Linked DNA regions of Simiduia agarivorans SA1 = DSM 21679. The protein of the gene in region 1 interacts with the protein of each later gene in a pairwise test. Links are inferred from orthologs where the notes say so. Each region holds a gene or a part of one and is shown on either strand. Other genes may lie near its edges.

Evidence for each region.
Region 2: the proteins of M5M_RS03335 (region 1) and M5M_RS17300 interact in binary tests that used the Escherichia coli proteins (3 or more experiments, as listed by UniProt). The link is inferred for Simiduia agarivorans SA1 = DSM 21679 from one-to-one orthologs.

What each region holds. Positions count from the first base shown.
Region 1 is NC_018868.3:738,680-743,938, forward strand. The notes cover bases 2,402-5,169. They hold M5M_RS03335 (sigma-E factor negative regulatory protein), read right to left. Parts: upstream 4,245-5,169; coding sequence 3,558-4,244; downstream 2,402-3,557. Other genes in these bases: M5M_RS19295 (SoxR reducing system RseC family protein), read right to left, coding at 2,402-2,622; M5M_RS03330 (MucB/RseB C-terminal domain-containing protein), read right to left, coding at 2,622-3,494; rpoE (RNA polymerase sigma factor RpoE), read right to left, coding at 4,369-4,962; nadB (L-aspartate oxidase), read left to right, coding at 5,152-5,169. Outside these bases: lepA (translation elongation factor 4), read right to left, coding at 1-613; M5M_RS03320 (DegQ family serine endoprotease), read right to left, coding at 745-2,130; more of M5M_RS19295, read right to left, coding at 2,161-2,401; more of nadB, read left to right, coding at 5,170-5,259. UniProt on the Escherichia coli protein: An anti-sigma factor for extracytoplasmic function (ECF) sigma factor sigma-E (RpoE). ECF sigma factors are held in an inactive form by an anti-sigma factor until released by regulated intramembrane proteolysis (RIP).
Region 2 is NC_018868.3:3,877,858-3,882,408, forward strand. What follows is about bases 1,232-4,048. They hold M5M_RS17300 (trypsin-like peptidase domain-containing protein), read right to left. Parts: upstream 3,297-4,048; coding sequence 2,166-3,296; downstream 1,232-2,165. Other genes in these bases: hisD (histidinol dehydrogenase), read left to right, coding at 1,232-2,160; M5M_RS17305 (Z-ring associated ZapG family protein), read right to left, coding at 3,390-3,866. Also shown: murA (UDP-N-acetylglucosamine 1-carboxyvinyltransferase), read left to right, coding at 1-239; hisG (ATP phosphoribosyltransferase), read left to right, coding at 236-862; more of hisD, read left to right, coding at 862-1,231; M5M_RS17310 (alpha/beta hydrolase), read left to right, coding at 4,060-4,551. UniProt on the Escherichia coli protein: A site-1 protease (S1P) that cleaves the peptide bond between 'Val-148' and 'Ser-149' in RseA. Part of a regulated intramembrane proteolysis (RIP) cascade.

The DNA.
Region 1 (5,259 bases):
TGTCGAACCAGGAATCAATGATCAGAGCCTGCAACGGCGCATTCACATCGCCTTTGGGTGGCGGCACGAGACGTACCAGGTCTTCCAGCACATCTTCAATACCAACGCCGGTTTTGGCACTACAACGCACCGCATCGGTTGCCTCAATACCAATAATATTTTCAATTTCTTCGGCAACGCGTTCAGGTTCTGCCTGCGGCAAATCCATTTTATTCAGAACCGGGATCACTTCGAGCCCCTGTTCAATAGCGGTATAACAATTGGCTACCGACTGTGCCTCAACACCCTGGCCGGCATCGACCACCAGAAGCGCACCTTCACACGCTGCCAGAGACCGGGATACCTCATAGGAAAAGTCCACGTGACCGGGCGTGTCAATAAAGTTGAGCTGGTAGGTTTTGCCGTCCCGTGCCTGGTAATGCAGCGTTACGCTCTGCGCTTTGATCGTGATACCCCGCTCACGCTCAATATCCATGGAATCGAGCACCTGCGCCGCCATCTCCCGGTCAGTCAGACCACCGCACAGCTGTATAAAACGGTCGGCAATAGTGGATTTGCCATGGTCAATGTGGGCGATAATAGAAAAATTGCGGATATGGCTTAGGTCAGACACGATAAAAAGACACAAATTAGGTTGAAAAACGAACGGCATCCGTTGGCTGGAGCCATAAACAACAAGAGCCCCTGAAGGGCTCTTGAGGCGCGGCAATTCTACCGCATTTCAATGACTTGGGCTATTTTTCCCTACTTTTTGATCATAAACGACCGATAGGCTGGACGGCCATCGCGATAGAATCGGATGGGCAGTAACGTGTCTTCGGGCAATTCCGCCTGCAACTGCTGGTAGGTATCCACATCCGTCACAGGCTCGAAACCAAGCTGAGCAATCACGTCTCCAGGCCTGATTCCAGCTGCGGCAGCCGGGCTATCCGGGGCCACCTGGGTCACCAGTACGCCACCATCCAGGCGCCAGGCCTGTTTTTGCCGGTCATCCAGTGCTTCCACCACCAGACCTAACCGATCCCCCTGGCTAGCGTCCGGCCCACTGGCCACGTGTGGCTCGTCGCCCACCGGCAGCTTGCCAACGGTCACCGAGACCGTCTTGCGCTTACCGGCCCGCATCACCTCGGCTTTAACTTTGGAACCAGGTGGCAGCAAGCCGACCACATGGGGAAGATCGCCACTACGCTCAATGGCTTTACCATCAAACTTCAAAATCACATCGCCCACCTTCAAACCGGAGTTATCCGCCGGGCTGCCGGGCTCGATCTGCTGGATCAGTGCGCCCGCAGGCTTGCTCAGCCCAAAGGATTGAGCCAGGTTACGATCCACCTCCTGAATCGCCACGCCCAGCCACCCCCGGTCGACGCGGCCTTTTTCCTTGAGCTGGCGTATCACATCCCGCGCCACATTGGCTGGAATCGCAAACGACAAGCCGATAGATCCACCACTGCGGGTATAGATCTGGCTGTTGATGCCAACCACCAACCCATCCAGATTAAACAACGGTCCACCTGAGTTGCCGGGGTTGATTGCGACATCCGTCTGAATAAACGGAACGTAGTTTTCATTGCGCTCGGTGGGGATAGAGCGTCCGATTGCACTGACAATACCGGCACTGGCCGTAAAATCCAGACCAAAGGGCGACCCGATAGCCAATACCCATTCACCCACTTTCAATTTGTCTGAATCTGCGAACTTAAGGGCCGGCAGACCTTTGGCGTCGACCTTTAACAGCGCTAAATCAGAACGGCTATCTGTGCCGACCACGCTGGCTTCAAATTCGCGATGATCGGTTAAGCGGACGGCGATCTCATCCGCCCCATCAATGACATGATGATTCGTGAGAATGTAACCGTCTGTGGAAACAATGAAACCCGACCCCATAGAGCGCTGCTCGCGCTGACGCTGCTCGGGCATTTCGAACAAATGCCTGAATATCTCGGGAATATTTTGCGGCGGCATCTGGCGCTGGCTGTTGCGCTTGGCATGCTCCAGGGTATTGATTTTCACTACCGCGGGCGACGTTTCTTCAATTAACTGAGTGAAATCGGGCAGCGAACGCGCCTGCGACGGCACCGCAAACGCGCACAAGACCAATATGCTCAGCAATAAACCCTTAAAATGCATAGGTGCTACTCCTTAACTTGCTGAATTCAACTAGCGGGATAAATGATTGGAATGATCGGCAAAACCCGATTCAAGTGCGGGGGCGTAATCGGCATTATCTTTCAGCCGCGCAGTCAAACAGCGAACGGCTACACAGCCAGCGATCAACCCGATTCCGGCGCCGATCGCGGCAAAAACGTCCTGTCCAAAAAGAGTCTCGGCGACAAACAACCCCGCCAACAGGCCTGATAAGGGCACGAGATAAACCAAAAGCGCAGCCTTGGCCAACGCATCGGCCGGAACGGATAGCGAGACGGTTTGCCCGACTTCGGGCGGCTCCCCGTGAACAGAAACAGGGATCACGTCTGATGTTTCAAACCAGGACTGTAAACTCGATTGCCCGCAACCGTGTCTGGCCTGACAACTGGCACAACTGCTGCGCTGTATGGTTTTCACCCAAGCGGTGGATTGATCGCAGCGAACCACTACCCCCGATTCAGCAATGCGCTCCATCAGTAAACCCTGGTCATCCCCAACGCCACTCGCTCGAGCGTTGTAATCGGTGCTTCGCCCACCGCCGTTACGCGAAATGACTGGCTACCCGACTGCAGGCGCCCGAGGTAGGCAACCGTTGCGCCGCGCTGGGCTTTTCCTTCGAGTGCTGCGGGCGATTCGATCGACTCGATAAATACCGAAAAAGCAGCCATTCCATCGGTAAACATCAGCATTTCACGCTGCTCTGTGGTTTTGGCCCCCACATAACGAAATCCCTTGGGCAACCAGCCCGCCTGCCAGCTGACCTTCATCAGGGTATCCGGGCAATCTTCAATCGGCCCGGCAGTCTCACCTGAGCCCAGGTTATTAATCTGCACGAATTGAAATCGCTCCAGAACCCGGTTACCGGGACCAACCAGCAGAATTTTTAATGCGAGATAATCGCTCTGATCGATGGTAATTACATAGCCATAGCGATACTGGTCTTTTGGCATTACCTGAACTACGTAACCAGCGCGGCCTGCGACCCGTTCCTGACCAATCAATGAAACATGGTAATAGTCTTCGAGTGCGACATTGGCCTCCAGCCCCTGCAGGAGCCGATCGGAGGGCGTCGAACAAAACGCCTGTTGACGACTCACGCCGCGCAATTGGCCATTAAGGTGCAACAGACGCTCCTGTCTGCCTTGATCAGTGACCTGTTGTTCTATGGCAATGCTGGTGAGATGTGCGCCAAACTCGTAGGTGAGTACGCCCGAATAACTATGGCTGGAGGACGCTTTGGAGAATTGTCGTAACAGGTCTCTGGCATCGGGTGGATTTGCGTCAGACCGGGCGGACGTCGCTACCACCAAGAGAGCAATTAGACCCGCCAGTGTTAAATATCGCATGAGAGCCTTAGGGCGTTACCGATAGCGTTCCACGCATAGAGTTGATCCACAGGTACGGAGCGACTACTTCTGCTCAGGGGCCACAGCGGGCTCCGGACGCAACTCAACTTCAGGCGCCACCCTCGCATAGGGCAACAATCCCTGAGCACTGTTTTCGGCAGCATTACTGGCATGTTCAAGCATCAACTGATTGAGATGCTCCTCCACAACCTGATTCTGAATCTGCTGTTCTGCTGCCGTAGGTACGTAAATGAGCCGCTGGTTTTGCTCAAGTTCGGCCGCTAACGGACTCGCCTCGGACACATTCACAGTACGGGCCGTCAGATCCGGCGAGGCGAAGCCCTCTGGCACTGCCCCTGCGGGCAAGCTGGCCGCAGGCGCTTCTGCCACCAGGGCATGCTCCTGATCGGCAAATTGCTGTGCACCAATAACCACCGCGCCGGCAACACTGGCAGCAACGGCAAACTTGCCTGCCAGCCCCCAGAAGCCCTGTTTTTTGGCGGGTGTCATGCGGTGTGCCGGTTCGGCTTCCAGCGCCGCCATAATGCCGGCTGAATAATCCACTGGCACCCGTGGTGACAGCTCGCCGCGCATGGCAGAAGCCGCCAAATGGTAATTGGACCAGGATTCAGACAGGGAATCCCCGTCCTTCATAGCTTTAAGCAACCGCCGCAGCTCCAGCTCGCTGGCCTGATCATCCATGAGCGCCGAGAGACTTTCCTGCAACTTCTGGTTTGCCTGTTCTGCCATCTGAAACTACCACACCTGTTAAATTCGATTGTTATTGGTTCGGTTTTGACTCTGCAACAGAGGCTAAAAACCGGGCATGTGCCTGAGACTACCGTCACACACAAAAGTTCAAAGATTTGTAAATTTATTTGCCACCCGGGTCCATATAGGCCCGGATCCGGGCATCCAGCGCTTCCCGGGCCCTGAATATTCTGGACCTTACGGTACCCACGGGACACCCCATGATTTCCGCAATCTCCTCGTAGCTCTTGCCGTCGATTTCCCGGAGAGCAACAGCGGTGCGGAGATCTTCTGGCAATGCTTGTACCGTCTTGTCTACCAACGCCTCCAATTCAGTTTTGAAATGGAGCCCCTCCGGGGTGTCGGCATCCTCCATATACTCGGTCGCCAGGTACTCGGCCTCCTCTGCGTCAACACCCTGCGAAGGCGGGCGTCGGGACCGGGAAACCAGGTAATTTTTGGCTGTGTTGGCTGCGATGCGATAGATCCAGGTATAAAACGCACTTTCTCCGCGAAAATTGGGCAGTGCTCGGTATGCCTTGATAAAGGTTTCCTGAACCACATCCTCGATATCTGCTTGATCTCGCAGATATTTTGCTACGTTCGCGGCAACCCGATGCTGGTATTTCAGCACAAGCAAATTAAAGGCATTTTTATCCCCTTTTTGTACACGCTCCACCAACAACTGATCGTTGTCCGGCGCCTGGGGTTCTGCCATACATTCTCCTAAAGACCTGCCTGATCATCCCGGCTCGGATTGAGCCCGGTGTTTAAGTTTGGTGGCCAAGTCACTGTAAAACCGGCGATTTTGTACAGTTTCAGACAGAATGGCAAGGCCGATATGGACTGGTTAGCCCTCATAATTCCGCTATAATCGCGCACTCTTCAGCGGTTGGATTAAGGATTCATGACCAGACTGCACCAGTTTGACGTTCTAGTGATTGGCAGCGGTGCCGCCGGCCTGTCACTGGCTTTGCACCTGTCTGAACATGCCAGCGTGGCAGTATTAAGCAAG
Region 2 (4,551 bases), 3.1 Mb from region 1 along the record:
TGGGAGCCAATATCGCCCTGGATGGCAACCGCGCCATGATTACCGGGGTGCCGAAGTTGAAGGCGGCGCCGGTGATGGCGAGTGATCTGCGGGCGTCCGCCAGTCTGGTGATTGCCGGGTTGGTCGCCGAGGGCGATACACTGGTAGACCGGATTTACCACATCGACCGCGGTTATGAATGTATTGAAGAAAAGCTCCTGATGCTGGGCGCCAACATTCGCCGGGTGACCGCCAAATGAATAAGCTGACCATTGCCCTTACCAAAGGTCGCATTCTGGAAGAGACGCTGCCGCTGTTGGCGGCGGCCGGTATCGAGCCGGAAGAAGACATCAGCAAGTCGCGTAAATTGATTTTTGGCACCAATCACGAGCACATCAATCTGGTGGTGCTGCGCGGTTCGGATGTGCCCACCTATGTGCAGTTTGGCGCCGCCGATATGGGCGTATCCGGCAAGGATACGCTGATGGAAAACGGCGCCGAGGGCTTGTATGAGCCGCTCGACCTGAAAATAGCCAAATGCCGGTTGATGACCGCGGCGATCAAAGGCGCTGTGGCGCCGAGTGGTCGTCTGAAAGTGGCCACAAAATACGTGAATGTGGCCAAACGCTACTACGCAACACTCGGTCGTCAGGCAGACATCATCAAGTTGTACGGTGGCATGGAGCTGGCGCCGCTGATGCAGTTGGCCGATGAAATTGTGGATATTGTCGATACCGGCAATACCCTCAAGGCCAATGGTCTTGAAGCCCGTGACCACATCGCCGATATCAGCTCGCGACTGATCGTGAACAAAGCCTCGATGAAAATGAAGCATGCGCTGATACAACGCATCATTGACGATATAGCCAAAGCGGTGGCCTGATGATCCGGCGACTGAATAGCAATGATCCGGGTTTCGAGCGCGCGCTGGCTGATTTACTGGCGTTCGAAACCATCAGCGACCGGCTGGTGGCTGAACGGGTGGATACCATCCTGCAATCAGTGAAGGCCGACGGCGATGCCGCCCTGCTGAAATACTCCGCCGAGTTTGATCGGTTGGAAGTGGAGCGGGTTGCCGACCTCGAAGTGTCAAAAGCCGAACTGGCTGCCGCCCACGACCGTATTGAGCCGGCCGCACGCGAGGCGCTCACTCTGGCCGCCGCGCGCGTGCGTCGCTACCACGAACACCAGTTGGCGCAATCCTGGTCCTATACCGAAGCCGATGGCACCTTGCTCGGTCAGCAGGTGACCGCGATGGAGCGGGTGGGCGTATATGTGCCCGGCGGCAAGGCGTCTTATCCCTCATCGGTGTTGATGAATACCATTCCGGCCAAGGTGGCTGGCGTGGATGACGTTGTCATGGTGGTGCCTGCGCCTGGCGGTGAGTTGAACCCGTTGGTATTGGCGGCAGCGCACATTGCCGGTGTGGATCGCGTATTCAAACTGGGCGGCGCGCAAGCGGTGGCAGCGCTGGCCTTCGGGACTGAAACCCTGCCCAAAGTGGATAAAATTGTCGGCCCCGGCAACATTTATGTGGCCACTGCCAAACGCGCGGTGTTTGGCACCGTCGCTATCGATATGATTGCTGGCCCGTCGGAAATCCTCGTGGTTTGCGATGGCAAAACCGATCCCGATTGGCTGGCGATGGACTTGTTCAGTCAGGCGGAGCACGATGAATTGGCGCAGGCCATATTTATCGGTTGGGATGCGGCGTTTATCGATCAGGTGCAGGCTGCCATGGCGCGGTTATTGCCAACGCTTGAGCGTGCGGCCATTGCCGGTACTGCTTTGGCTGATCGCGGTGCGCTGATTCAGGTGCGCGATCAGGCGGAAGCCATTGACCTTATCAACCGCATCGCGCCGGAGCACCTGGAGCTGTCCGTTGAGGACCCGCAAGCCTGGTTGCCGTCCATCCGGCATGCGGGGGCTATTTTTATGGGGCGCCACACGGCCGAAGCGCTGGGCGACTATTGTGCTGGCCCCAATCACGTGCTGCCCACCTCGGGCACCGCGCGCTTTTCTTCGCCATTGGGGGTGTATGACTTCCAGAAGCGCAGCTCGCTGATTATGTGCTCGCCTGCCGGCGCCAGTAGCCTGGGTAAGTGCGCCAGTGTGCTGGCGCGTGGCGAGTCCCTGGAGGCCCACGCCCGATCTGCCGAATACCGGATACGTGAAGACTGACCGGCTCAGCCCGCCGTGGGCTGAGCTGCCATAACCAGTTGAATCTGGGTAATCTGTAATCCCCGTTTGATCGTGAGTGTGACCGGATCGCCCGGCCGGCTTTGTTCCAGGAACTGGGCGCCTCGACGACCATCACCGAGCGGTTCATCGTTCAAGTGGGTGATGATATCGCCCGGTTTCAGGCCGGCATAAAGTGCCGGACTGTCGGCATAGATGCCGGTGACAATCACCCCGATGGATGGCTCCACGCCGAGTGAACGCGCCAGTTGCGGTGTCAGCCGGCGCGCTTCCACGCCGATCCAGCCGCGTACCACTTCCCCGTGCTCAGCCAGTTCATTCATCACCCGTTGGGCCATGTCGATCGGTACGGCAAAACTGATGCCTACCGAATAGCCGGTCTTGTCCAGAATGGCGGTGTTGATGCCGATCAGGTTGCCGCGCGCATCAATCAGCGCGCCGCCGGAGTTGCCGGGGTTGATAGGGGCATCCGTTTGCAGGTAATTCTCGAACACGTTGATCCCCAGGCCAAAGCGCCCCACGGCGCTGATGATCCCCTGGGTGACCGTCTGGCCCACCCCGAAAGGGTTGCCGATGGCCATGACCACGTCGCCCACCTGAGCGCTGGCCGGGTCGCCGATGGGAATGGCGTGCAGGTTGTCGAGGTTGATTTTCAGTAGTGCCAGGTCGGTATCCGGGTCGGTGCCGATTACGGTGGCCTGGGCCTCGCGGCCATCGGTCAGCAGGGCCACAATCTGATCGGCGCCATTAATGACGTGGTGATTGGTGAGAATGTATCCCTTGGGATTCATGATGACGCCAGAACCCAAAGAGGATTGCAGGCGTTCTTGCTGGGGCTGATTGGCATTGTTGAAAAAATGCCGGAACAGCGGATCATCCCGCAGCGGATGACGTTGCGCCTGGATTTTGCGCTGGGTAAAAATGTTCACTACCGCCGGTGCCGCCCGCTTGACTGCACCGGCATAGCTGACCGGTTGTGTGCTTTGTACGCTGGGCTGCGCCGATGCGTGCAAGTTCGCCAGAAGTGGGCGAAAGCCGGGCGAAGTGAAAATGACAATGAGTGCGGTGAGTAGCCCGATGGCCACCGGCCAGGCGAGAAAGTCGAGCAGTTTTTTCACAAGTCCACCTCGGCGATACAAGGCGGTCAGTATAAAGCAAGTGAAGAGTGAAAGGACGCCCGGTTAGGGCATCCTTTTAGTGCGCAGAGTGGCTCAGGCCTGACGTTGCAGAACCAGTGTCTGATCTTCTTCCTGCTCGTCCTCGCTCAGACCGTAGGCTTCGCTCAAGGTGCCATGCTTGCCCGGCTTCTTCGGAGCCCAGTCAGTGGGCGCCTGCACGTGCGGTTGCTCATCATCTGACTTTTTCTCCAGCAGCTTACCGTCGCCCGCTTGAGTAATCTGCCGGCTGATTTCTGCGTTGCTGAGCTTCAGTGCCGAGCTGGCCAGGTGTTCGTGTACGTCGCGGTAGGAGCGCGTGAGGTTGTTGATCAGCTCGGAGGTTTCCACAAAGTGCTGGGTGACCTCCTGTTGGTATTCACGCAGTCGTTCCTCGGTATCCATGAGTTGGGTTTCGAGTTCGCGGTTCAGTTTTTCCTGCGGTCGCAGGGCGAACATCAGAAAAGCGCCGAGAATGCCGCCGCACAGAAGGCTGGTGGCAACTGCAAAGATAATGGTGGTCAACGAAAACACAGTGCTCTCCTTTGGGATGCCAAAAAAATCAGGCTACGCGCTTCGCTCCATGCCATAATGCGCCCGCTTGGCGGATGGGCGCACCTGAAAGCGCGACTGCTGTCCTATATTATATGCCTTTATGCCGAAGAATGGATCACTGTTTTATTACGAACAGTGGTGTTCACAGACCAGTTATCGCACGAAAGCATCCATGACACCCGAAATCACCGTATTTACCTCCAACGAACAGTCCTTCGATATCGCTGGGCCGGCCGGTCGCTTGTCGGTCAGGACGCAGGCCGGATCGCCCGAAGGCGTGCTGGCGAGGCGTCGGCTGTTGGTCGTTGTCGCGCACCCGCATCCGCAGCATGGCGGCACCATGGATAACAAAGTGGTAGTGACCTTGGCGCGCGCCTATCGCGATCTCGGAATTGCCACCGTGCGGTTCAATTTCCGTGGCGTTGGTGACAGCGAGGGCGTGTTTGATTTTGCCCGCGGCGAAGTGGACGACATGCAGGCAGTGGTCGCCTGGGCGCAGGCCGACGGTCAATTGGACGAAGTACTGCTGGCGGGCTTTTCCTTTGGTTCGGCAGTCGCGGCTGCGGCGTCCTACGGCGTAAAGCCCGCCCACCTGCTGTTGGTTGCGCCACCCGTTGAGCGCTATGCCTATGATCAGTCGCAGGCGTTTCTGCAGCCCACTGCT